DNA from 4 places in the Variovorax sp. GW823-FHT04F07 genome. Region 3 is predicted to be linked to each of the others. Evidence: predicted binding sites of a transcription regulator. Region 3 holds the regulator's gene; each other region holds the start of a gene.
The links. The regulator sigma-54, encoded in region 3, starts transcription at its own class of promoters, with help from an activator protein. The targets are predictions, from matches to a motif close to TGGCANGNAANCTGCTTT.

Region 1: the regulator sigma-54 is predicted to act here: its motif matches at 4,113-4,130, upstream of AC1RAA_RS26460 (TorF family putative porin).
Region 2: the regulator sigma-54 is predicted to act here: its motif matches at 1,427-1,444, upstream of nirB (nitrite reductase large subunit NirB).
Region 4: the regulator sigma-54 is predicted to act here: its motif matches at 4,187-4,204, upstream of hmpA (NO-inducible flavohemoprotein).

Annotation. Positions count from the first base shown of each region.
Region 1 is NZ_JBXAIG010000007.1:94,754-100,348, reverse strand. Features, by position in the region: gene AC1RAA_RS26480 (LysR substrate-binding domain-containing protein) at 1-177, opposite strand, end outside; gene AC1RAA_RS26475 (SMP-30/gluconolactonase/LRE family protein) at 196-1,125, opposite strand; gene AC1RAA_RS26470 (ammonium transporter) at 1,331-2,764, opposite strand; gene glnK (P-II family nitrogen regulator) at 2,794-3,132, opposite strand; gene AC1RAA_RS26460 (TorF family putative porin) at 3,203-4,069, opposite strand; gene AC1RAA_RS26455 (YifB family Mg chelatase-like AAA ATPase) at 4,287-5,595, shown strand, end outside.
Region 2 is NZ_JBXAIG010000003.1:789,519-795,113, forward strand. Features, by position in the region: gene AC1RAA_RS18955 (2-hydroxychromene-2-carboxylate isomerase) at 1-453, opposite strand, end outside; gene AC1RAA_RS18960 (DUF1289 domain-containing protein) at 450-719, opposite strand; gene AC1RAA_RS18965 (YbaK/EbsC family protein) at 716-1,204, opposite strand; gene nirB (nitrite reductase large subunit NirB) at 1,654-4,173, shown strand; gene nirD (nitrite reductase small subunit NirD) at 4,198-4,539, shown strand; gene AC1RAA_RS18980 (formate/nitrite transporter family protein) at 4,584-5,396, shown strand; gene AC1RAA_RS18985 (bifunctional protein-serine/threonine kinase/phosphatase) at 5,414-5,595, shown strand, end outside.
Region 3 is NZ_JBXAIG010000009.1:110,050-115,644, forward strand. Features, by position in the region: gene AC1RAA_RS29100 (LysE family translocator) at 1-437, shown strand, start outside; gene AC1RAA_RS29105 (phospholipase D family protein) at 442-2,058, opposite strand; gene rpoN (RNA polymerase factor sigma-54) at 2,069-3,661, opposite strand; gene lptB (LPS export ABC transporter ATP-binding protein) at 3,679-4,473, opposite strand; gene lptA (lipopolysaccharide transport periplasmic protein LptA) at 4,470-5,189, opposite strand; gene AC1RAA_RS29125 (thiol:disulfide interchange protein DsbA/DsbL) at 5,312-5,595, opposite strand, start outside.
Region 4 is NZ_JBXAIG010000005.1:185,611-191,205, reverse strand. Features, by position in the region: gene AC1RAA_RS22730 (FUSC family protein) at 1-1,470, opposite strand, end outside; gene AC1RAA_RS22725 (MarR family winged helix-turn-helix transcriptional regulator) at 1,471-1,929, opposite strand; RNA gene rnpB (RNase P RNA component class A) at 2,089-2,457, opposite strand; gene norR (nitric oxide reductase transcriptional regulator NorR) at 2,517-4,103, opposite strand; gene hmpA (NO-inducible flavohemoprotein) at 4,239-5,423, shown strand; gene cysK (cysteine synthase A) at 5,539-5,595, shown strand, end outside.

The DNA.
Region 1 (5,595 bases), on a different contig from region 3:
GAAGTCGCTGCGCCCGAAGAGCTTGAAGCCCACGTGCGCCTCGAGCTGGCGGATGCGGTGGCTCACGGCGCTGGCCGTCACGCACAGCTCGTCGGCCGCGCGGCCCGCATGCCGCAGGCGCGCGACGGCCTCGAAGGTCAGCAGGCATTGGATCGGGGGGATGTGGTGCAGGGCCATCCTCGGCAGCGGCCCGACTCAGTCTTCGAAGAAATTCACCGGCAGGCCCGGCGTGTCGACGCGCATCGAGAGCACGGTGCCCGAGGCCGGACGCTGCACCAGCTCGTCGGCCGGGCGGCCCTTGCGCCCGCTGGTGACGAACAGGGTGCGCAGGTCGTCGCCGCCGAAGCAGGGCATGGTCGGGCACTGCACGGGCACCGCGATGGCGGCCACGCGCTCGCCCGTGGGCGCAAAGCGCAGCAGCTGCGCGCCTTCGAACATCGCGACCCAGTAGTGGCCGGCGGCGTCGACGGTGGCGCCGTCGGGGCGGCCGTCGTAGTGCGTGGGCGTGCTGGGTACCCAGCCCGCGGGCTTGGGATCGAACTGCTGGAACACGCGCGCATGCGACAGCGTGTTGGCCTCGGCGTCCCAGTCCCAGGCGCGCACCACGTGCGCGGCGGTGTCGGCCCAGTACAGGGTGCGGTTGTCGGGCGAGAACGCCAGGCCGTTGGCGGTGGTGACATGCTCCAGCATCGACGTGATGGTGGGCGAGACGTCCCCCGGGCGTGCGTCGAAGCAGTAGAGCGCGGCGTTGGCGCGGTCCTTGGCCTCGTTGAGCGAGCCGGCCCAAAAGCGGCCGAGCGCGTCGCACTTGCCGTCGTTGAAGCGCATGGTGCGCACGTCGTGCTCCGCGCGCGCCATCGCGACGAGGCTGCCGCCCCACTCGCGGGCCCGGTAGATGCCGTCGCGCAGCGCGATCACGAGGCCGCCGCTGCGTGCCGGCGCCATGCAGCCGGGTTCGGTGGGCAAGGCCCATCGCTCGACCGTGGCCGTGGGCGAACCGATCTCGCCGCGCGTGCGCAGCACGGCGCGGCCCGGGATGTCGAGCCAGTAGAGCGCGCGTTCGTGCGGATGCCAGAACGGCGATTCACCCAGCTCGCAGAGGCTGTCTTCGATGGAGGTCCACATGGTGGGGCGATTGTGCCCCCGGCCACGCGGGCCGCGGGCAAAAAAAAGCCCGCTGACGCCGAAGCGCTCGCGGGCTGAACATCCAAAGGAGACTCGCCTGAAAAAACCGGGAGTGGTTGTTCTTCTTTGTATCGAAAAGGGTGGTGGTGGTCTTTGAAGCGCGGGGGCCGGCGCCGTGCCGGACCACCCGCTGTCTGTGTGCGAATCAGCGGTTGTAAGCCGTTTCGCCGTGGGACGAGATGTCGAGGCCTTCGCGCTCTTCTTCTTCCGACACACGCAGGCCGAGGGTCAGGTCGGCGATCTTGTAGGCGATGAACGCGACCACGCCGGACCACACGATGGTGAACAGCACGCTCTTGACCTGGATCCAGACCTGCGCGCCCATCGAGAAGGTGTCGGGGGTCAGGCCGCCGGTGCCGCCCAGGCCCTTGGCGGCGAACACGCCGGTCAGGATGGCACCCAGGATGCCGCCCACGCCGTGCACGCCGAACACGTCGAACGCGTCGTCCGCGCCGAGCATGCGCTTGAGACCGCCCACGCCCCACAGGCAGACCAGGCCGGCCAGCAGGCCCATCACGATCGAGCCCATCGGGCCGACGAAACCGGCGGCGGGCGTGACGGCCACGAGGCCGGCCACGGCACCGGATGCGGCGCCCAGCATCGAGGCCTTGCCCTTGTGCAGGCTCTCACCCAGGATCCACGACAGGGCCGCGGCGGCGGTGGCGAGCACCGTGTTCACGAAGGCCAGGCCGGCGGCGGCGTTGGCCGCACCTGCCGAGCCGGCGTTGAAACCGAACCAGCCGACCCACAGCAGCGAAGCGCCGACCATGGTGAGCGTGAGCGAGTGCGGCGTGAAGGCTTCCTTGCCGTAGCCCACGCGCTTGCCGACCATGTAGGCACCGACCAGGCCGGCGATACCGGCGTTGATGTGCACCACGGTGCCGCCGGCGAAGTCGAGCGCGCCGTCCTTGCCCAGCAGGCCGCCGCCCCACACGATGTGGGCCATGGGCACGTAGCTGAAGGTGAACCAGATCACCGAGAACAGCAGCACGGCCGAAAACTTGGCGCGTTCTGCAAAAGCGCCGACGATCAGCGCCACGGTGATGGCCGCGAAGGTGCCCTGGAAGGCGAAGAACACGTATTCGGGGATCGTGGTCAGCGCGCCGAAGGTCTCCTGCGTGATGCCCTTCATGAAGATCTTGTCGAAGCTTCCGAAGAAGTTGCCGTCGCCCGTGAAGGCCAGGCTGTAGCCGTAGATGGCCCACAGCAGGCTGATGAGCGAGAAGATCACGAAGACCTGCATCAGCACCGACAGCATGTTCTTGGAACGGCCCAGGCCGCCGTAGAACAGCGCCAGGCCGGGAATGGTCATCAGGATCACGAGCAGGGTCGAGGTGAGCATCCAGGCGGTGTCGCCGGAGTCGACCTTGGGCGCGGGGGCGGCGGCCGGTGCGGCGGGCGCAGCTTCGGCAGCAGCGGGTGCCGCAGCCGCTGCAGGAGCGGGCGCAGCCGCGGCAGGTGCAGCAGGTGCCGATGCAGCCGGTGCCTCAGGGGTGGCGGCGGGTGCCTGGGCCAGCGCCGAAGTACCGGCGACGAAGACGCTCAAGCCGAGCGCAAGAGAGACAAGAAGTTTTTTCATAGTCGTTGTTCTTTCGGGCCAGGACTCGATCAGAGGGCTTCGCGGCCCGTTTCGCCGGTGCGGATGCGCACGACCTGCTCGAGGTTGTAGACAAAGATCTTGCCGTCGCCGATCTTCCCGGTGCGCGCGGCACCTTCCACCGCCTCGATCACGCGGTCGACCAGCTCGTCGGAGATGGCCGCCTCGATCTTCACCTTGGGCAGGAAGTCGACCACGTACTCGGCGCCGCGGTACAGCTCGGTGTGGCCCTTCTGGCGACCGAAGCCCTTCACTTCCGTGACGGTGATGCCCTGCACGCCGATGGCCGAGAGCGCTTCGCGCACCTCGTCGAGCTTGAACGGTTTGATGATGGCTGTGACCAGCTTCATGATGAGTTGCTCCTTCTGGATGGATGAAAGGCGGCGCGGCAACGTGGGCCGCGCCTGGTTGTTGTGTCGATTACAGCGTCTTCGTCAGCGTGAGGATGAAGCGTGCCTTGTTGGGCGAGTAGTAGGTGGTGCCGAAGGTGCCGAAGTCGGGGATCTCGATGCCCGGGTAGGCCACGACCTGGTAGTTGGACTTCTTGTTGGCGCCCTGCACCGAGCCCGTGAGCGTCAGGCCGCTGCCGAAGTCGTAGGTGGCGCCGATGTTGTAGTCCACGTAGCTCTTGTAGCCCAGGCTGCGGATGTCGCTGGACATGTTGGTGAAGCCGACGGCCGCCTTGAGCGTGACCTTGGGCACGATCTCCTTGCTGTAGGCCAGGTTCAGGTAGCCGGTGTTGCGGCCCTTCAGGCCCGAGCCCGTCTTGGCGCCGGCGTAGCCGAAGTAGTCCTTGGACACCGTGTGCGAGTACTTGGCCGTGAACGAGCCGAAGCTGTCGTTGGCGTAGGTGGCGCCCACGTACAGCTCGGTGGTGTTGCCCACCGAGTTGCCCGGGTAGATGTAGGTGAGCGCACCGACGTCCATGTCGACCGGGCCGGCCTTGAACTTGTAGCCGCCGTACAGGTCGCTCTCGATGCTGTTGCCCTTGAGCCAGTTGACGCTAGAGTTCCAGTTGCCGACGTAGAAGCCGCTGTCGCCGAAGGCGTAGTCGAAGCCGCCCTGAATGGCGGGCTTGAAGCCCTTGGTCTTGGCGTAGTCGTTCTTGCCGATCATGTCCTGGTCCTGGCCGCGGAACTTGTAGTTCGTGGTCAGCGAGACATTGCCCGTGAGCAGGGGCGCGGGCGCCGGTGCGGCGGCGTCGGCGGCCTGGGCCATGGCGGCGCCCGAGGCGGTCAGTGCAGTGGCCAGAACGATCAACGCCTGGGCGGCGGTACGGTGCGTCATCAGGGAACTCCTCGCAAGTGTGTTGTTGGACCTGAGCACCCTCAAAGCAGGGAGCGTGCCAAACTGCACGAATACCGCCCCGGCCAGAGGGCGCAGGTGTCCGGCGATGAGCGCCAAATCGTTACAAGCCCTGTTTCCGGCAGTTGCACACGCTTGCACGCTGCACGGTCCTGGGCTTGCACGTCGCAGGCGCACCAACTTGGGGAGAGGGAGAAAAATGAGTCTGTCTTTGGTGCAAAGCCGCGCCTTGCTCGGCCTGGAGGCCGCCGCCGTCACGGTCGAGGTGCATCTGGCGAACGGCCTGCCGAGCTTCACGCTGGTCGGGCTGGCCGAGACCGAGGTCAAGGAGGCGCGCGAGCGCGTGCGCTCGGCGATCCAGAACGCCGGGCTCGAATTTCCGACCAACAAGAAGATCGTGGTGAATCTCGCCCCGGCCGACCTGCCGAAGGACTCGGGCCGCTTCGACCTGCCCATTGCCCTGGGCATCCTCGCGGCCAGCGGGCAGATCGAGAACGCCCGCCTCGCCGGCCACGAGTTCGCCGGTGAGCTGTCGCTGTCGGGCGAACTGCGCCCCGTGCGCGGCGCGCTCGCGATGGCCGTGGCCACCTACACCCAGGGCTCGGCCGTGCGGCTGGTGCTGCCCCTGGACAGCGCCCAGGAGGCCGCGCTGGTGCCCGGCGCGCAGGTGTACGGCGCCCGGCACCTGCTCGACGTGGTGCGCCAGTTCGTCGCCAGCGGCGGCGGGCCGGTCGACGCGACCGACGACGGCTGGACCCGCGTGCGCGCCGCGCCCGGCGACGGCGCCCCGCGCTATGCCGACCTGGCCGACGTCAAGGGCCACACCGGCGCCAAGCGCGCCCTCGAGATTGCCGCGGCCGGCGGCCACAGCCTGCTCATGATGGGCGAGCCGGGCTCGGGCAAGTCGATGCTGGCGCACCGCTTCGCCGGCCTGCTGCCGCCGATGAACGTGGACGAAGCGCTGGAGAGCGCGGCCATCGCCAGCCTCGACGGCCGGCTGGCGCCCGAGCGCTGGATGAGCCGCCCGACGGCCACGCCGCACCACACGGCGAGCGCGGTGGCGCTGGTGGGCGGCGGCTCGCCGCCCCGGCCGGGCGAGATCTCGCGCGCGCACCACGGCGTGCTGTTTCTCGACGAGTTCCCCGAGTTCACGCGCGGCGCGCTCGAAGCCCTGCGCGAGCCGCTGGAGACCGGCACCATCACGATCACCCGCGCCGCCCGGCGCGCGGAGTTTCCGGCACGCTTCCAGCTCATCGCCGCGATGAACCCCTGCCCCTGCGGCTACCTCGGTTCCACGCTGAAGCCATGCCGCTGCACGCCCGAGCGCATCGCGCGCTACCAGAGCAAGCTCAGCGGCCCGCTGCTGGACCGCATCGACCTGCACATCGAGGTGGCGGCCGTGTCGGCGCCGCAGCTGCTCGATGCGCCGGCGGGCGAATCGACCGACAGCATCCGCGCGCGCGTGGTGGGCGCACGCGACCGCGCGCTGCAACGCCAGGGCCACGCGA
Region 2 (5,595 bases), on a different contig from region 3:
CTTGAGCAGGGCCTTGTTGTCGTCGCCGTTCACGTCGCGCTTCGGTGGCAGCTGCGCGGTGAGCGTAGCCAGCCGCGTGGCATCGCCCGCCTCTTCGCCGCCGCGCCACACATGGCGAAAGAGGGTCTCGGCCGCGAGGCGGCTGATGCTGCCGTCGTCGCCCGTGGCCACGGCCAGGCGCAGGTGCGGCAGCGGGTTGTAAGGGTGCGAGGCCGGCATCTCGATGGGGATGCCGTGCGCCTGGCCCAGCCACAGCACGTGGCGGTAGGTCCAGCTGCGCTTCGAAGGAATCTCGGCCGGGCCGAGCTGGCCGTGGTGCTTGAGCAGCGCGCCCAGCAGCACCGGCTTGTAGGCCACGCTCACGCTCAGGCCTTCGAGCGCCTCGGGCAGGTGCTCGAACGTCAGGTGCGCGTAGGGCGAGATGAAATCGAGATAGAAGTCGATGTGCTTCATGCGTCGTGGTCTCCTGTGGTGGGTTCGGGCACGCGCCAGATGCCGGCCTGGGCCCGCAGTTCGATCGCGCGCCACACCTGGCGGCGGCTGTCGTCTTCCATCTTGCTCCAGCCGGCGATCTCGGGGATGGTGCGCAGGCACCCTTCGCAGAAGCCGCTCAGGCGGTCCATGCGGCACACCGACGAGCACGGCGAGGGCACCTCGCCTTCCGTGCGCTGCACGGTCCCGGCGCGCTCGGCGAGCGCATGCGCTTCGTCGAAGTTCACACCACGTCGGCCACCGGCGCGCCGGTGAGCTTCTCGAGATCGGTCGGGTGCAGCTGGAACACCGCGTGCGGATGGCCCGCGGCGGCCCAGATCTCCTCGAAGCGGAACAGCTCGCGATCGATCAGCACCACGGGCTTGGTCACGTGCCCCACCGGCGACACGCCGCCGATGGTGAAGCCGGTGCGCGCCTTCACGAAGTCGGCGTCGGCGCGGCCGGTCTTGCCGACGATGGCATCAACCTTCTTCTCGTCGACGCGCTTGTCGCCCGAGGTGATGACCAGCACCGCCGCCTCGTCGCTCTTGCGGCGGAAGATGATGCTCTTGGCGATCTGCCCGACCGAGATGCCGAGCGCGTCGGCGGCCTGCTGCGCGGTGCGGCAGGCGTCGTCGAGCATGCGGGGCGCATGGGGATGGCCGGCGTCCTGCAGCACGCGGGAGACGCGCTGGACACCTTCAGGGAGGGAATGGAGTTCGGAGCCGCACATGGCAAGTTCTTCGAGGTTCGTGGGGGCGTTCGCCCTGCGTTGCAAGGCCCCGAGCATACGGAAAAGCCCCGCGCACCGGCGCCGCCGCCCCCTTGCGCCCCTCCACCCCGGCGCACCAATGCGGAGAGCGCCAGCGCACGACGCCCGTGCGCGGCGTGCCGGCCCCGGTCCGTTTTCGGTGCGCCATCGGCCGATGAGGCCCGCCGCACGGGATTTTGAGCGCGGCACGCTTATTGCTGAACACGGTGGCGACCCACCGGCCTCTGCGGCGGGTTCGCAATGCCTCCGCTAACGACGGCGGGGTTCAAGCGCACCGATGGCCGCCCGCCGCCGGTTCGTCTGCTCCAACCCATTTCGCATCCGTTCCGTCGCGGGGGCCCCAACGACGCGGTCTGTTCGACAGCGGCTGCGGGGGCGCCTTCCAGGGCCGGTTGCGTGCAGGACCCCCAATGAAGATCGCAGTCATCGGCCACGGCATGGTCGGCCACAAGTTCCTCGAGCAACTCCACACGCTCGGCATTCCCGGCGCACAGGTCACCGTGCTGTGCGAAGAGCCACGCCCGGCCTACGACCGGGTGCACCTGTCCGAGTATTTCTCCGGCAAGACGGCCGACGACCTGTCGCTGGTCGAGCCCGGCTTCTTCGAGCGCAGCGGCTTCACGCTGCGCCTGGCCGCGCGGGCCGTGGCCGTCGAGCGGCGCAACAACACCGTGACCACGGCCGACGGCGAGGTGATCGCCTACGACAAGCTGGTGCTCGCCACCGGCTCCAACCCCTTCGTGCCGGCCGTGCCGGGCCGCGACCGGCCGAACTGTTTTGTCTACCGCACCATCGAGGACCTGGACGCCATGAAGGCCTGCGGCGCCAGGTCGCGCAGCGGCGTGGTGGTGGGCGGCGGCCTGCTGGGCCTGGAATGCGCCAAGGCGCTGCGCGACATGGGCCTGGAAACGCACGTCGTCGAGTTCGCGCCGCGCCTGATGGCGGTGCAGGTCGACGAAGGCGGCGGCCGTGCATTGCGCGGCAGCATCGAGGCGCTGGGCCTGCACGTGCACACCGGCCGCAACACGGTGGAGATCACCGACGGCGCGAGCGCGCGGCACCGCATGGTGTTCGCCGACGGCACGCACCTGGAGACCGACATGATCGTGTTCTCCGCCGGCATCCGTCCGCGCGACGAACTCGCACGCCAGAGCCTGCTGGCCGTGGGTCCGCGCGGCGGCGTGGCGATCGACAGCCACTGCCGCACCAGCGACCGCAACGTCTACGCCATCGGCGAATGCGCGGCGTGGAACGAACAGACCTTCGGCCTCGTCGCGCCGGGCTACGACATGGCGCGCGTGGCCGCGCGCCACATCGCCGGCCAGGACGACGCCGCCTTCACCGGCGCCGACCTGAGCACCAAGCTCAAGCTGATGGGCGTCGACGTGGCCAGCATCGGCGACGCGCACGGCAAGACGCCGAAGTCGCGCGCCTACCAGTACATCGACGAGCGCAAGCAGGTCTACAAGAAGATCGTGGTCAGCGAAGACGGCAAGCAGCTGCTGGGCGCGGTGCTGGTCGGCGACGCCACCGAGTACGGCACGCTGCTGCAGCTGGCGCTCAACGGCATCGCGCTGCCCGACGAGCCCGAGTTCCTGATCCTGCCGTCGAGCGACGGCAAGGCCAAGCCGGGCCTGGGCGTCGATGCGCTGCCCGACAGCGCGCAGATCTGCTCGTGCAACAGCGTCACCAAGGGCCAGATCTGCGAGGCCGTGGGCCAGGGCGTGTGCACGCCCGCCGAGATGAAGGCCTGCACCCAGGCCGGCGCCACCTGCGGCGGCTGCGTGCCGCTGGTCACGCAGGTCATGAAGATGGAAATGGCCAAGCGCGGCATGGCCGTGAACAACCACCTGTGCGAGCACTTCCCCTACTCGCGCCAGGAGCTGTACCACCTCATCCGCGTGGGCGAGATCCGCAGCTTCACCGACCTGCTCTCCAAGCACGGCAAGGGCCTGGGCTGCGACATCTGCAAGCCGACCGCCGCGAGCATCTTCGCCTCGTGCTGGAACGAGTTCGTGCTCAAGAAAGACCTGGCCGGCCTGCAGGACAGCAACGACTACTTCCTGGGCAACATCCAGAAGGACGGCACCTACTCCGTGGTGCCGCGCATGCCGGGCGGCGAGGTCACGCCCGAGGGCCTGATCGCCGTGGGCCAGGTCGCAAAGAAGTACGGCCTGTACACCAAGATCACCGGCGGTGCGCGCGTGGACATGTTCGGCGCGCGCGTCGAGCAGCTGCCGGCCATCTGGGAAGAACTCATCGCCGCCGGCTTCGAGTCGGGCCATGCCTACGGCAAGTCGCTGCGCACGGTGAAGAGCTGCGTGGGCTCCACCTGGTGCCGCTACGGCGTGGACGACAGCGTGGGCCTGGCCGTGGAACTGGAGAACCGCTACAAGGGCCTGCGCGCACCGCACAAGATCAAGTTCGGCGTGTCGGGCTGCACCCGCGAATGCGCCGAGGCGCAGGGCAAGGACGTCGGCATCATCGCCACCGACAAGGGCTGGAACCTCTATGTGTGCGGCAACGGCGGCATGAAGCCGCGCCATGCCGAGCTGCTGGCGAGCGACCTGAGCAAGGCCGACCTCATCCGCATGATCGACCGCTTCCTGATGTTCTACGTGCGCACGGCCGACCGCCTGCAGCGCACCAGCACCTGGCGCGAGAACCTCGAGGGCGGCCTCGACTACCTCAAGGGCGTGCTGCTGCAGGACACGCTGGGCCTGGGCGCCGAGCTCGAGGCGCAGATGCAGCACGTGGTCGACACCTACCAGTGCGAATGGAAGACCGCGGTGAACGACCCCGCCACGCGCCAGCGCTTCCGCTCCTTCGTGAACAGCGAGAAGCCCGACGAGCACATCGTCTTCGTGCAGGAGCGCGGCCAGAACCGCCCCGCGCGCCCCGAAGAGCGCCGCGAGACCAGCGCCGCCTGAGCGACCGACAACGAAGGAAACCCCATGACCACCGACACCCTGAACTGGACCGCCGTGTGCGCCGCCGGCGACATCCTCCCCGACATCGGCGTGTGCGCGCTGGTCGACGGCGTGCATGTCGCGATCTTCCGCGTCGGCCAGGAGCCCTCGCTCTTCGCCATCGACAACGTCGACCCGAAGGCCGGCGCCAGCGTGCTCTCGCGCGGGCTGGTCGGCAGCCTGGGCGATCGCATCGTCGTGGCCTCGCCGCTTTACAAGAACCACTTCGACCTGCGCAGCGGCGAATGCCTGGAGGCGCCCGAGCACTCGGTGCGCGCGCATGCGGTGCGCGTCGAAGACGGCCGCGTGCTCGTCGCGCTGGCCTGACGCCGCCCTCTTCCCTTTTTTCAGCCTCTCTCCAAGGACCCCGAATGGCCTACCTCGCCCCTGCCGAATTCGTGACCAAGATGGTCGACGCCGGTGAATCCAAGCTGCTGATGTCCACGCGCGACACGCTGATCCGCTCGTACATGGCCGGCGCCATCCTCGCGCTGGCCGCGGCCTTCGCCGTGAGCATCACCGTGAACACCGGCAATGCGCTGGTCGGCGCCATGCTGTTCCCGGTCGGTTTCATCATGCTGTACCTGCTGGGCTTCGACCTGCTCACGGGCGTGTTCACGCTGGCGCCGCTGGCCGTGCTCGACAAGCGCCCCGGCGCCACCTGGGGCGGCGTGATGCGCAACTGGAGCCTGGTGTTCGTGGGCAACTTCGCGGGCGCGCTCACGGTCGCGGTGTTCATGGCGATCATCTTCACCTTCGGCTTCAGCGAAGCGCCCAACGCCATCGGCGAGAAGCTCGGCCACATCGGCGAAGGCCGCACCGTCGGCTATGCGGCGCACGGCGCGGCCGGCATGCTCACGCTGTTCATCCGCGGCGTGATGTGCAACTGGATGGTCTCGACCGGCGTGGTCGCGGCCATGATGTCGACCACCGTGTCGGGCAAGGCCATCGGCATGTGGATGCCCGTGATGGTCTTCTTCTACATGGGCTTCGAGCACTCGATCGTCAACATGTTCCTGTTCCCCGCCGGCCTGATGCTGGGCGGCAAGTTCACCTTCATGGACTACCTGATCTGGAACGAACTGCCCACCGTGATCGGCAACCTCGTCGGCGGCCTGACCTTCGTGGGCCTCACGCTGTACGCCACGCACTACAAGACGGCGGCCAAGCGCGTCGCCGGCTGAGCCACCGCATTGTTCGCATGCCCGCGCCGCCGCGCAAGCAGCTGCGCGTGACGCTCGGCCAGCATTCGCTGGCGGGGCTTCACGCGCCGGTCAACCAGGACTTCCACGGCGCCATGCTGCCCGAGGGCGCGCTGCTTCTTTCCAAGGGCATCGCCGTGGCGCTGGCCGACGGCATCGGCTCCAGCCGCGTGAGCCAGGT
Region 3 (5,595 bases):
CGGGCCTGTACCTCGCGATCAAGGCCTTCGGCGGCGCGTACCTGATCTACCTGGGCTTTCGCATCTGGCGCGGCGCGCGCCAGCCGCTCGCGATCACGCCCGACACGGACGCCTCGCCCCGAAGCCAGGGCCGCAGCGGACGCACCTTCCTGCTCGGCCTGGCCACGCAGGTCAGCAACCCGAAGACGGCGGTGGTGTACGCGAGCATCTTCGCGGCCTTCCTGCCGCGCGAGGTGCCGCTGGTGCTGGCGCTCGCGGTGCCGGCGGTGATCTTCTGCATCGAGACGGGCTGGTACGCGATCGTCGCGCTGGCGCTGTCCTCGGCCGCGCCACGCGCGGCCTACCTGCGCTACAAGACCTGGATCGACCGCGCGGCCGGCGGCGTGATGGGCCTGCTGGGCCTGCGGCTCGTGTGGTCGGCGGTGCGCGGCACCTGAGCCGCTACAGCAGGCTCTCCGGCGTGAGCGGCGCCAGCAGCTCGAGCATGGTGCGGTCCCAGAAGCCCGAGTCGGGCTCTTCGTGCAACACCGTGGTCTTGCCGCCTTCCTCGCTGACCCATTCGATGCGCCGCGAGCCGCCTGCCGCTGCATCGCCGCCCTCGGCAAAGCGCAGCCGGTAGGCGCCCTGCTGCTTGAGCACGTCGAGCAGCTTCAGGGTCTGCTGCGCCATCTCGGGGCTGCGGATGAACAGGCCGATCTCGGTGTTGTGGACCTCGGAGCGCGGATCGAAATTCATCGAGCCGACGAACAGGATGCGCTGGTCGATCACCGCCGACTTGGCGTGCAGCCGCCCCACCGACGTGCCGAACAGGCCGAGGCGGACGCTGCGCCGCGTGCGCGCGGAACTCAGCTCGTGCAGCTCGGCGCCCAGCGCCAGCATGTCGGCGCGGTAGCGGCGGTAGGCGGTGTGCACGAGCGGCTCGTCGGTGGCGGCGAGCGAGTTGGTGACCACGCTGATCTTCACGTTGCGCCCGCGGATCTCGCGCATCACCTCCAGCCCCGACGCGCCCGGGATCAGGTAGGGCGAGACCAGCGTCACCTCGCTGCGCGCGCGGCGCATCTGCTCGACCACGTTGTAGCGCACGCTGTCCACGTCGAGCAGCGGCACGCCGCCGTACGACGCGGTCTTGCCGATCACGCGGTCGGGCGAATCGGCGTACGCCTCGGCGGTGGTCCAGATCAGGCCGAGCTTGCCGGCGTCGAGGTCGTCGGCCACCGGGCTGTAGCCCAGCAGGTCGTTGGGCGCGGGCCTGGGCGGCGGCGGCGTGGTGTCGGGGCCGGTGGCGGCGTCGAAGCGGCGCTGCAGCTCTTCGCGCGGCAGGTCGGTGTGCACGACCGCGCCGATCGGGCGCACGTGCGGACTGTTCCAGTACTGGTCGAACAGCACGCCCAGGCGCGGGATCAGCGCGCCCGTGACGAAGGTGTCGAGGTCGATGAAATTCGGGCCGGTGGTGCGGCGGAAGTACTGGTTGCCGATGTTGCGCCCGCCCGCCACCGCCATCGCACCGTCGGCGATGAAGAGCTTGTTGTGCATGCGGCGGTTAACGCGGCTGAAGTCGAACAGCGACGCGGTGAAGCGCTTCAAGAGGCTGCCGCGCCCGGCCGGGAACGGGTTGAACAGGCGCAGCTCCACGTTCGGCGTGGCAGCCAGCCCGAGCAGCAGCTCGTCTTCGCCCGAGGTGTACAGGTCGTCCATCAACAGGCGCACGCGCACGCCGCGCTGGGCCGCATCGCGCAGGGTGCGCAGCAGGTAGCGGCCGGTCTCGTCGTTCTCGATCTGGTAGTACTGCACGTCGAGCGTGCGCTGCGCGCGGCGCGCCAGCTGCAGCCGCGTGTCGAAGGCGAAGTCGCCGCCGGGCATCAGGCGAAAGCCGCTGAGGTCGGGGTCGGGCTGCGAGGCCAGCGCGATCTTGCCGAGCGCAGTGTCGGTCGAGACGGCGATGGCCTTGGTGGGCGGGCGCGGTGCGTCGTCGGGCAGCGTTGCGCAGCCGGCAAACAGCAGCGCCGCCGCGACGACGACCACCCAATGCCCACAGCGCGACAGCAGGCGGCTCGTCATCGTCGGTCTTCTAGAGTGCCTTGCGCAGATTGGCGGGCGCGATGCGCAGCGCTTCGCGGTACTTGGCGACGGTGCGGCGCGCGCACTCGATGCCCTGCTCTTTCAGCATCTCGGAAATCTGGCTGTCGGACAGCGGCTTCTTGATGCTCTCGGAACTCACGAACTGCTTGATCAGCGCGCGCACTGCCGTGCTCGACGCGTTGCCGCCGGTCTCGGTGCCCAGCGCCGAGCCGAAGAAGTACTTGAGCTCGACCGTGCCGAAGGGCGTGGCCATGTACTTGGCGGTGGTCACGCGCGAGATGGTCGACTCGTGCAGGCCCAGTTCGTCGGCGATCTCGCGCAGCACCAGCGGGCGCATGGCCAGCTCGCCGTGCACGAAGTAGCTCTTCTGGCGCTCGACGATGGCGTTGCTCACGCGCAGGATGGTGTCGAAGCGCTGCTGGATGTTCTTGATGAACCAGCGTGCCTCCTGCAGCCGCTGCGACAGCGCCTGGCTGCCCTCGCCCTTGTGCGACTTGAGCGCGCCGGCGTAGATGTCGTGCACGCGCAGGCGCGGCATGACCTCGGGATTCAGCATGACGCGGAACTTCACGTTGGTGCCGCGCCCGGTCTTGGTGACGATCACGTCGGGGATGACGATGTTGCGTTCGACGTCGACAAAGCGGCGGCCCGGCTTGGGCTCCAGGCGCGCAATGATCTGCAGCGCCGAGCGCACCAGCTCTTCGTTGGTGCGCGTGAGCGTGGCCAGGCGCTTGAAGTCGCGCCGCGCGAGCAGCTCCATCGGCTGCTTGCAGATCGCGATGGCGGTCTTGCGGATGAGCGCTTCGGCCTCGGTCTCGTCTTCGTTCGCGAGTGCTTTCAGCTGGATGCTCAGGCATTCGCCGAGGTCGCGCGCGCCGACACCGGCGGGCTCCAGGCTCTGCAGCAGGCCGAGCGCCACCTGGAAGTGGTGCACGAGGTCGTCGAACTGGTCGTTGTCGTCGCCCGCCAGGCCCGAGGCCAATGCGGGCAGCGAGTCTTCGAGGTAGCCGTCGTCGTTGAGCGATTCGATCAAAAAGCGCAGCGCGGCGCAGTCGTTCTCGTTGAGCCGCAGGCTCAGCGCCTGGCGGTGCAGGAAGGACTGCAGCGACTCCTGGCTGCGCGCGAGCTCGGTGGCGTCGGCGCGCTCGTCGTCGCCCAGGTTGTTCTGGCGTGCGGGTGCGTCGCTGCCCCACTCGCTGTCGTCGGGTGCCATCTCGACGGTGCCGTCGCCTTCCCAGTCGGGCTCGCGCTCGGTGATCTCGGCGGCGGGGCCATCGGATTCGGGCGTGGACGTGGTTTCGCTGGCGGTGGTCGTCGCGCTGCTGGTCGGCCCCGGGGCGAAATCGCCTTCGCCGGTTTCACCGCCATCGTCGCGCGGCACGGGCGTGTCGACAGCATCGAGCCCGAACTCCTCGCGCGCCGCTTCTTCCGCGGTGCGTTCGAGGAACGGGTTCTCGTCCAGCATCTGCTCCACCTCCTGGCTCAGTTCGAGCGTGGAGAGCTGCAGAAGCCGGATCGACTGCTGCAGCTGTGGCGTCAAGGCCAGATGCTGCGAGACGCGAAGGGACAGCCCTTGCTTCATGGAGACGCGACCCTCCCTTACATGCGGAAGTGCTCGCCCAGGTACACCCTGCGTACCTCGGCGTTGTCGACGATCTCCGAGGGTGTGCCTTGTGCCAGCACGTGCCCGTCGCTGATGATGAACGCGTGATCGCAGATGCCCAGCGTTTCACGCACGTTGTGGTCGGTGATGAGCACGCCGATGCCGCGCTCTTTCAGAAAGCTGATGATCCGCTGGATCTCGATCACCGCGATCGGGTCGATGCCGGCGAAGGGCTCGTCCAGCAGGATGAAGCGCGGCTGCGTGGCCAGCGCGCGTGCAATTTCAACGCGGCGGCGCTCGCCGCCCGACAGCGCGAGCGCGGGCGAATCGCGCAGGTGGTCCACGCGCAGGTCGGCCAGCAGGTCGGCCAGTCGCTCTTCGGTGTGCTGCTTGGTCAGCGGCATCATGCGGCCGTTGGCGTCGGGCTCGCGCTGCAGCTCGAGCACGGCGCGCACGTTTTCCTCGACCGTGAGCTTGCGGAAGATCGAGGCCTCCTGCGGCAGGTAGCTCAGGCCCATGCGCGCGCGGCGGTGGATGGGCATGTGGGCGATGGGCTCGCCGTCGATGGTGATCTCGCCGGCGTCGGCGCGCACCAGCCCGACGATCATGTAGAACGAGGTGGTCTTGCCCGCGCCGTTGGGGCCGAGCAGTCCGACGACCTCGCCCTTTTGCACATCGAGCGAGACGTCTTTCACGACCGTGCGGCTGCCGTAGCTCTTCTTGAGGCCGCGCGCTACGAGGCGGCTGCCCGGAATGCCGTCGGCGGTCTGGGTTCCTGCGGTTTCGATCACTTGCGCCCTTCCCCTTCGGGGCCGCCCAGCGTGGTGCTCGGGCGCAGCCCGGCGCCGGGCGCGGGGGTGGGTGCCGGGGCCGCAGGCTTCTTGCCGCCGGCTGCCGGTGCGGAACCGCCCGCCGCCGGGGCCGCGGCGGCCTTCGGCGTGAGGATGGCCTTCACGCGGCCGCCGCCGCCCGCCGAGACGCCGGCGTTCGGCGGCACGAGGGAGCCGTTGACGGTGTAGGTGTCGTTGCTCTGGTCGTAGACGATCAGCGCGCCGCTGCTCTCGTCGTTGGCCGTGGCGCCGATCAGCCGGCGCATGACGGCGCGGCGGATGAACTTGACGTTGTCGGCGCGGCTGTCGTACTCGATGACTTCCGACTCGCCCTCGATCCACTCGTCGCCGGCGTTGCGCTTCTGCTTGTAATAGGCCAGCTTGCCGGGCGCCGCCGTGACCACGCCGTACTGGTAGCCCTCGGCGTCCTGGCGCACGTCCAGCCGCGCGCCGCGGATGATGATCGTGCCCTTCGTGACCAGCACGTTGCCGGTGAACACGCTGGTCTGTTTCAGGTCGTCGTAGCGCATCGAGTCGGACTCGATGTTCATCGGCTTGGTGCGGTCGGCGGTTTCGGCCAGGGCGCCCGAGGCGGCACCGGCCAGCAACAGCGCACCGAAAGCCAGGCGGCCAAGGCGACGAAGGGTGGGGAATGTGGGGATGGAGGGCAATGTCATAAAGGCACGAAACTTGCTCTGAAACATTGTATGCGTGGGATGGCGATTGCCCACCGCCGCCAATGAAAAAGCCCGCCGAAGCGGGCCTTGCATTCGACCAAGAAAGCAGGTCGCCGGGTCGATCAGCCCTTCTTGGCTTCGCCGATGAGGAAGGTCGCGACCTGCAGCACCTTGGACATGCTGCCGGCGGTTTCGCCGTCGACATACCAGCGGCCCGCCACGGCCAGGGCCGGCACGCCGGCGACCTTGTAGGCCTCGGTCTGCTGCGCCGCGCGGCGGGCCTTGCTGGCCACGCCGAAGGACGCAAAGGTTTCCTTGAACTTGGCGCCGTCGAGGCCGGCACGCTCGGCCCAGGCCTGGATGTTGGCGTCGCCGTTCAGGTTCTGGCGCTGCGCGTGGATCGCGG
Region 4 (5,595 bases), on a different contig from region 3:
GCCGAACACCAGCGCCATCGCGGCCATGAAGTGCGTCGGGCGCGGCAGGTACAGGCCCAGCACCAGGAACAGCGGCGCGCAGACCAGCGCGAGCATGCCGAAGTCCTGCACCGTGGGCATGAGCACGAGCACGTAGACAGCCGAGATGGGAATGGACCACAGCGTCCACTTCAGGAAGCCGTGCATCGCGGGCACGGGGTCGTCCATGGTGGCGAAGAAACAGCAGAAGACGGCGGCCATCATGGTGGCGGCCGAGCCCATGGTCCAGCCGGTGAGGATCCAGAACGCGCCGCACACGCAGATGGCGATGACGGCGGCCAGCGCCGACAGCAGCGCCATGCCGTGGTCGCGGTGCATCGCGCGCTGGCCCAGCGCGGCCGTGCGGCGCAGCGGCGCGCCGCCCTTCAGGCCTTCGTCGATGTCGCGGCGCAGCCGGGCGCAGGCGGTCCAGCCGTCGACCAGTTCTTCGAGCCGCCCCGCCAGGCCGATGCGCAGTGCGCGGGCCCAGGGCGTGAACCCCGCCTCCTGCGCGCTGCCCAGCGCGGCGATCGCCTGGCGCAGCGCCTGCAGGCGTGCGGAAGCGTCGATGGCCGGGTCGCTTTCGTCGCGCAGCCATTGCGCGGCCAGCGCGAGCACGGCGGTGACGTCGGGCGCGAGGCGCCCTTCGGCCTGCGCCAGCGCCTGCAGCCGGTCTTCGACGGCCGACAGCGCGGGCGTGAGCGCCGCCACGCGGTCCTGCATGGCGCGGATCGCGCCGGCGGTCCAGCGCAGGTGCGTGGTGTCGAAGGGCACGTGGGTCGAGAGCAGGCGCAGCTGCGTGATGTCGCCGGCGAGGCGGCGGCGGTCGTCGTCCAGGCGCTTGGGGTCGGTGTCCTTGGGGGTGCTGCGGTCGCCGGGCTGGAACAGGTCGCCGATCCATTGGCGCGCGTCTTTCAGCGTGCGGTCGAGCAGGCCCAGCACGGTGGGCGCGAGCCCCGCGGGCAGCACGAGGCTGTGGACCAGCGTGGCGCAGAAGATGCCCAGGCCGATCTCTTCCACGCGCGCCACGGCGGTGTCGAACAGCACGAGCGGCGTCTGCACCGACGGAAAGCCGATCAGCGCCGCCGTGTAGCCCGCGAGCATGAAGACGTACGAGCGCGGCGTGCGGTCGAGCAGCGAGATGTACAGGCACAGCCCGACCCACAGCGCGAGCACCAGCGTGAGCAGCTCGGGCGCGTTGGACAGCGCGGGCACCATCAGCACGGTGGCGACGCTGCCGATGAGCGTGCCGCAGAAGCGGAACACCGCCTTGGAACGCACGGCGCCGGCCAGCGGATGGGCGACGACGTAGGTGGTCATGAGCGCCCAGAACGGGCGCGGCAGGCCGGCGCGGCTGGCCAGGTACATCGCCAGCATCGCGGCGGCGAAGCTCTTGACGGAAAACAGGACTTCCGCGCGGGAGAAGCGCGGCAGGGCCATCGACAGTGCCATTTACGAGCCGCGCCCTTCCTGCTGCAGGCTCTGCATGCCGGCGGCACTGCGGCCGAGCTTGGCCTCGAGCGCGCCGAAGACGCGCAAGGCGGCGGCGATGTCCTCGTCGGGAATGCCTTCGAACAGCGCGGCGCGCATCTGGCGCAGCGCGGCCTCGATGGGCTCGCAGACGGCGCGGCCGGCGGGCGTGAGGTGCAGCGTCTTGGCGCGGCGGTCGGCCGGGTCTTCGCGACGCTCGACGAAGCCGGCCTCGACCAGCTGGTCGAGCGAACGCACCAGCGACGGCCCTTCGATGCCCAGCGCCTCGGCCACCGTGCCCTGGCGCACGCCGTCTTCCATGCGCCCGAGCACCACCACCGGCCAGGCCAGCGTCTGCGACAGGCCCACGTGCGCCACCGCCTTGTCGGCCGCCGCGCGGTAGCCGCGCTGGAGCACCGACAGCGAGGTGCCGAGCCGCATCAGCGCGTGTTCGCGCAACGGGGAGATGGGTTCGGTATCGGCCACGGCGTTATCAATTAGTTAGCTTGCTAACAATTATACGGGTTTCTACCGAGTCTTGCACGCGGCCGCGCACCACGTCAGCGCGCGGCCCAGGGAAAAGGGGGGAGAGAAAGAAAAGTGTGAAGCTCGCCGATAAGCCGGATTCTGTGCACCGGAGCCCTCTTGCGAAGACCCCGGCGTGACCGCCATTACTCTGGGCCGTTTGTCGCCAAACGGCTCGATGCCACCTACCCGCCAGCTCAGCGGAACCACCTCAATACTGGCCTACTTGGTGTTGCTGCGCGCAGAGATTGCCCGTTTCACCCGAACTGAATCGGCTCGTCTCTGTTGCTCTGATCCTCACCTCACGGTGGAGAGTCGTTAACTCCTGCGCTGTCCTGTGCAGTCCGGACGTTCCTCCAGTGCGATCTTTCGACCCGATGCTGTTGCCCGAAGGCAGAGCGTCGTCCCTTTCGGGCTTGCACCAGCGGCGGTCTGGCGTGCTTCACCGCTCGATTATCGCCCGCCCCATCAATGACCCTTCAAGCGGTGTCGCGCGCCGGCTGTCAGCCGGGCGTTTCGCCGTCGCCGGCCTGCACCAGGCCCAGCTTGCGCAGCGTCCGGTGGAAGTTGCTGCGGTCGATGCCGGCCTCGCGCGCGGCGCTGGCCACGCGGCCGCCGTGGCGGGCCAGCAGTTCCGAGAGCCAAGCCCGCTGGAAGGCCTCGGTTGCGTCGCGCAGCGTGCCGCCCGCGATGGCAGGCTCCGCGTGTTCGTTCGCCGGGGCCTGCACGGGCGCTGCCACGGCGCTTCCCACGACGGCGGCGCTGTCCAGCGCCAGGTGATGCGGCTCGATGGCCGTCCAGCGCGAGCCGCGCGGCTGTTCCCTGAACGCCCGCAGCGAGGCGCGGCTGATCACATGCTCGAGCTCGCGCACGTTGCCCGGCCAGCCGTGCGCCAGCATGGCGGCCTTCGACGCCGGCGAGAGCCGCAGGTTGCGCGCGCCCAGCCGGTGCTGGTTCTCCTCGAGAAAGCTGCCGGCGAGCACGAGCACGTCGCGCCCCCGCTCGCGCAGCGGCGCGACGACGAGCGGATAGACCGACAGCCGGTGGTACAGGTCGGCGCGAAAGCGCCCCTGCGCGATCGCCGCGGGCAGGTCGCGGTTGGTGGCCGCGATCACGCGCACGTCGACCTTGCGCATGCGGTCGCTGCCGGGGCGCTGCACCTCGCCGCTTTGCAGCACGCGCAGCAGCTTGGCCTGCACGCTCAGCGGCAGTTCGCCGACCTCGTCGAGAAAGAGCGTGCCGCCATCGGCGATCTCGAACTTGCCGTCGCGGTCCTGCACGGCGCCGGTGAACGCGCCGCGCTTGTGGCCGAAGAGTTCGCTGTCGGCCAACGACTCGGGCAGCGCCGCGCAGTTGACCTGCACCAGCGGCTGCTCGCTGCGACGCGAACGCGCGTGCAGGCGCTGCGCGACCAGGTCCTTGCCGACGCCGGTTTCGCCGAGCAGCAGCACCGTGAGGTCGGACACGGCGACGGTGTCGATCTCGTGGCACAGCTGCTTCATCGCGGGGCTGCTGCCCAGCAGTTCGCGCGGCGCGCCACGCCCCGCCCGCAGCGCCTGCGCGACGGCCTGCTCGCGCATCGCGCGCGCCTGCATCTCGCGGATCGTGTGGGCGGCCTCGATGCCGGTTTCGACGAGGGCGATCAATGCCTCCATCTGCGCCGGGCCCACGGCATCGAAGGCGTGCGGCTCCAGCGCATCCAGCGTGAGCAGGCCCCAGACGGCACCGCGCAGGCGCAGCGGTGCGCCCATGCAGTCGTGCACCGGCAGGATGCCCGGCTGGCCGGCGACGAGGCCGTCGTACGGGTCGGGCAGGTTGCTGTCGTGGGCGAAACGCAGGCCCCGTTCGCTGTCGAGCAGGCGCGCAAAACGCGGATGGGCGGCCACGGGAAACTGGCGCCCGAGGGTTTCGTCGCTCAGGCCGTCGACCGCGACGGGCTTCAGCACGTCGACGTCAAGCTGCAGCAGCGCGGCGGCATCGCAGCGGACCAGTCCGCGCGCGGCGGCGAGCAGCGATCGGTAGCGGGCGGCCTCGGCTTCGGGCTCGGGCGGCGAGGCCTCGGTGGTCGAATCGACACGTAATGTGGTCATACGTACAACGCTGGAGTTGTTGTGAATTTGACCACGAATGATAAATCCCCAATGGCGTCAAGCACTTGCAGCGGCCTTCCGGCTGGCACGGATCGTGAGATGACCAACGCATCTCAACCGAAGGACAGCCAGACCATGCACCCGCAAACCATCGCCATCGTCAAGTCCACCGTGCCCGCGCTCCAGGCCCACGGCGAGGCCATCACCAGCCACTTCTACAAGATCATGTTCGAGGGCCATCCGCAGGTGAAGGCCTTCTTCAACGAGGCGCACCAGGCCGCCGGCACCCAGGCACGCGCGCTGGCGGGCGCGGTCATCGCGTACGGCGCGCACATCGACCGGCTCGAAGCGATCGCCGGCGCCCTGCCCCGCATCATCCAGAAGCACGCCGCGCTGGGCGTGCTGCCGGAGCACTACCCGATCGTCGGCCACTACCTGCTGCGCGCCGTGAAGGAGGTGCTCGGCGATGCCGCGACCGACGAGGTGATCGCCGCCTGGGGCGAGGCCTACGAATCGCTGGCGGGCCTGCTCATCGCCGCGGAAGAAGCCGTCTACAGCGCCAACGCGGCGCAACCCGGCGGATGGCGCGGCACGCGCGAGTTCCGCGTGGCCCGGCGCGAGGACGAGAGCGAGGTCATCACCTCGTTCTACCTGGAGCCCGTGGACGGCGGCGCGCTGCTGGCGTTCACGCCGGGGCAGTACCTCACGCTGGTGCTGGAGATCGACGGCCAGCCGGTGCGGCGCAACTACTCGCTGTCCGACGCGCCGGGCAAGCCGTGGTACCGCATCAGCGTGAAGAAGGAAGAAGGCGGCCGCGCCTCGAACTGGCTCCACGCGGCCGCCGCGGTCGGCACGCGGCTGCAGGTGCAGGCGCCGTGCGGCGACTTCGTGCTGCAGCCCGCCGGTGAGCAGGCACGCCCCCTCGTGCTGGTGACGGGCGGCGTGGGCATCACGCCCGCGATGAGCATGCTCGAATCGGTGGCGCACACGGGCCGGCCGGTGCACTTCGTCCATGCGGCGCGGCACGGCGGCGCGCATGCCTTCCGCGCCCGCGTCGACGCGCTCGCGCAGCGGCATGCGAACGTGAAGCCGCTGTATGTCTACGACGCGCCGCGCGACACCGACACGCCGCACGCGACCGGCTTCGTCACCCGCGAGCTGCTGGCCGGGCTGCTGCCGGAAGACCGCGATGTCGACCTGTACTTTCTGGGACCGAAGCCCTTCATGCAGGCGGTGTATGCCAACGGGCTGGCGCTCGGCGTGCCGAAGCAGCAGCTGCGCTACGAGTTCTTCGGGCCGCTGGAAGCCCTGGAGGCCTGAACCGCAACGGCCTGCCATCCCCCCGTGCTGAAACGGTCGCGGGCCGGGTGCAACCCGGCCCAGGGGGCGCCACAATGCGCGCTGACCATCCGACCCTCGCACCCAAGGAGATTCCATGAAGGCCCAGAACATCCTCCAGACCATCGGCAACACGCCGCACATCCGCATCAAC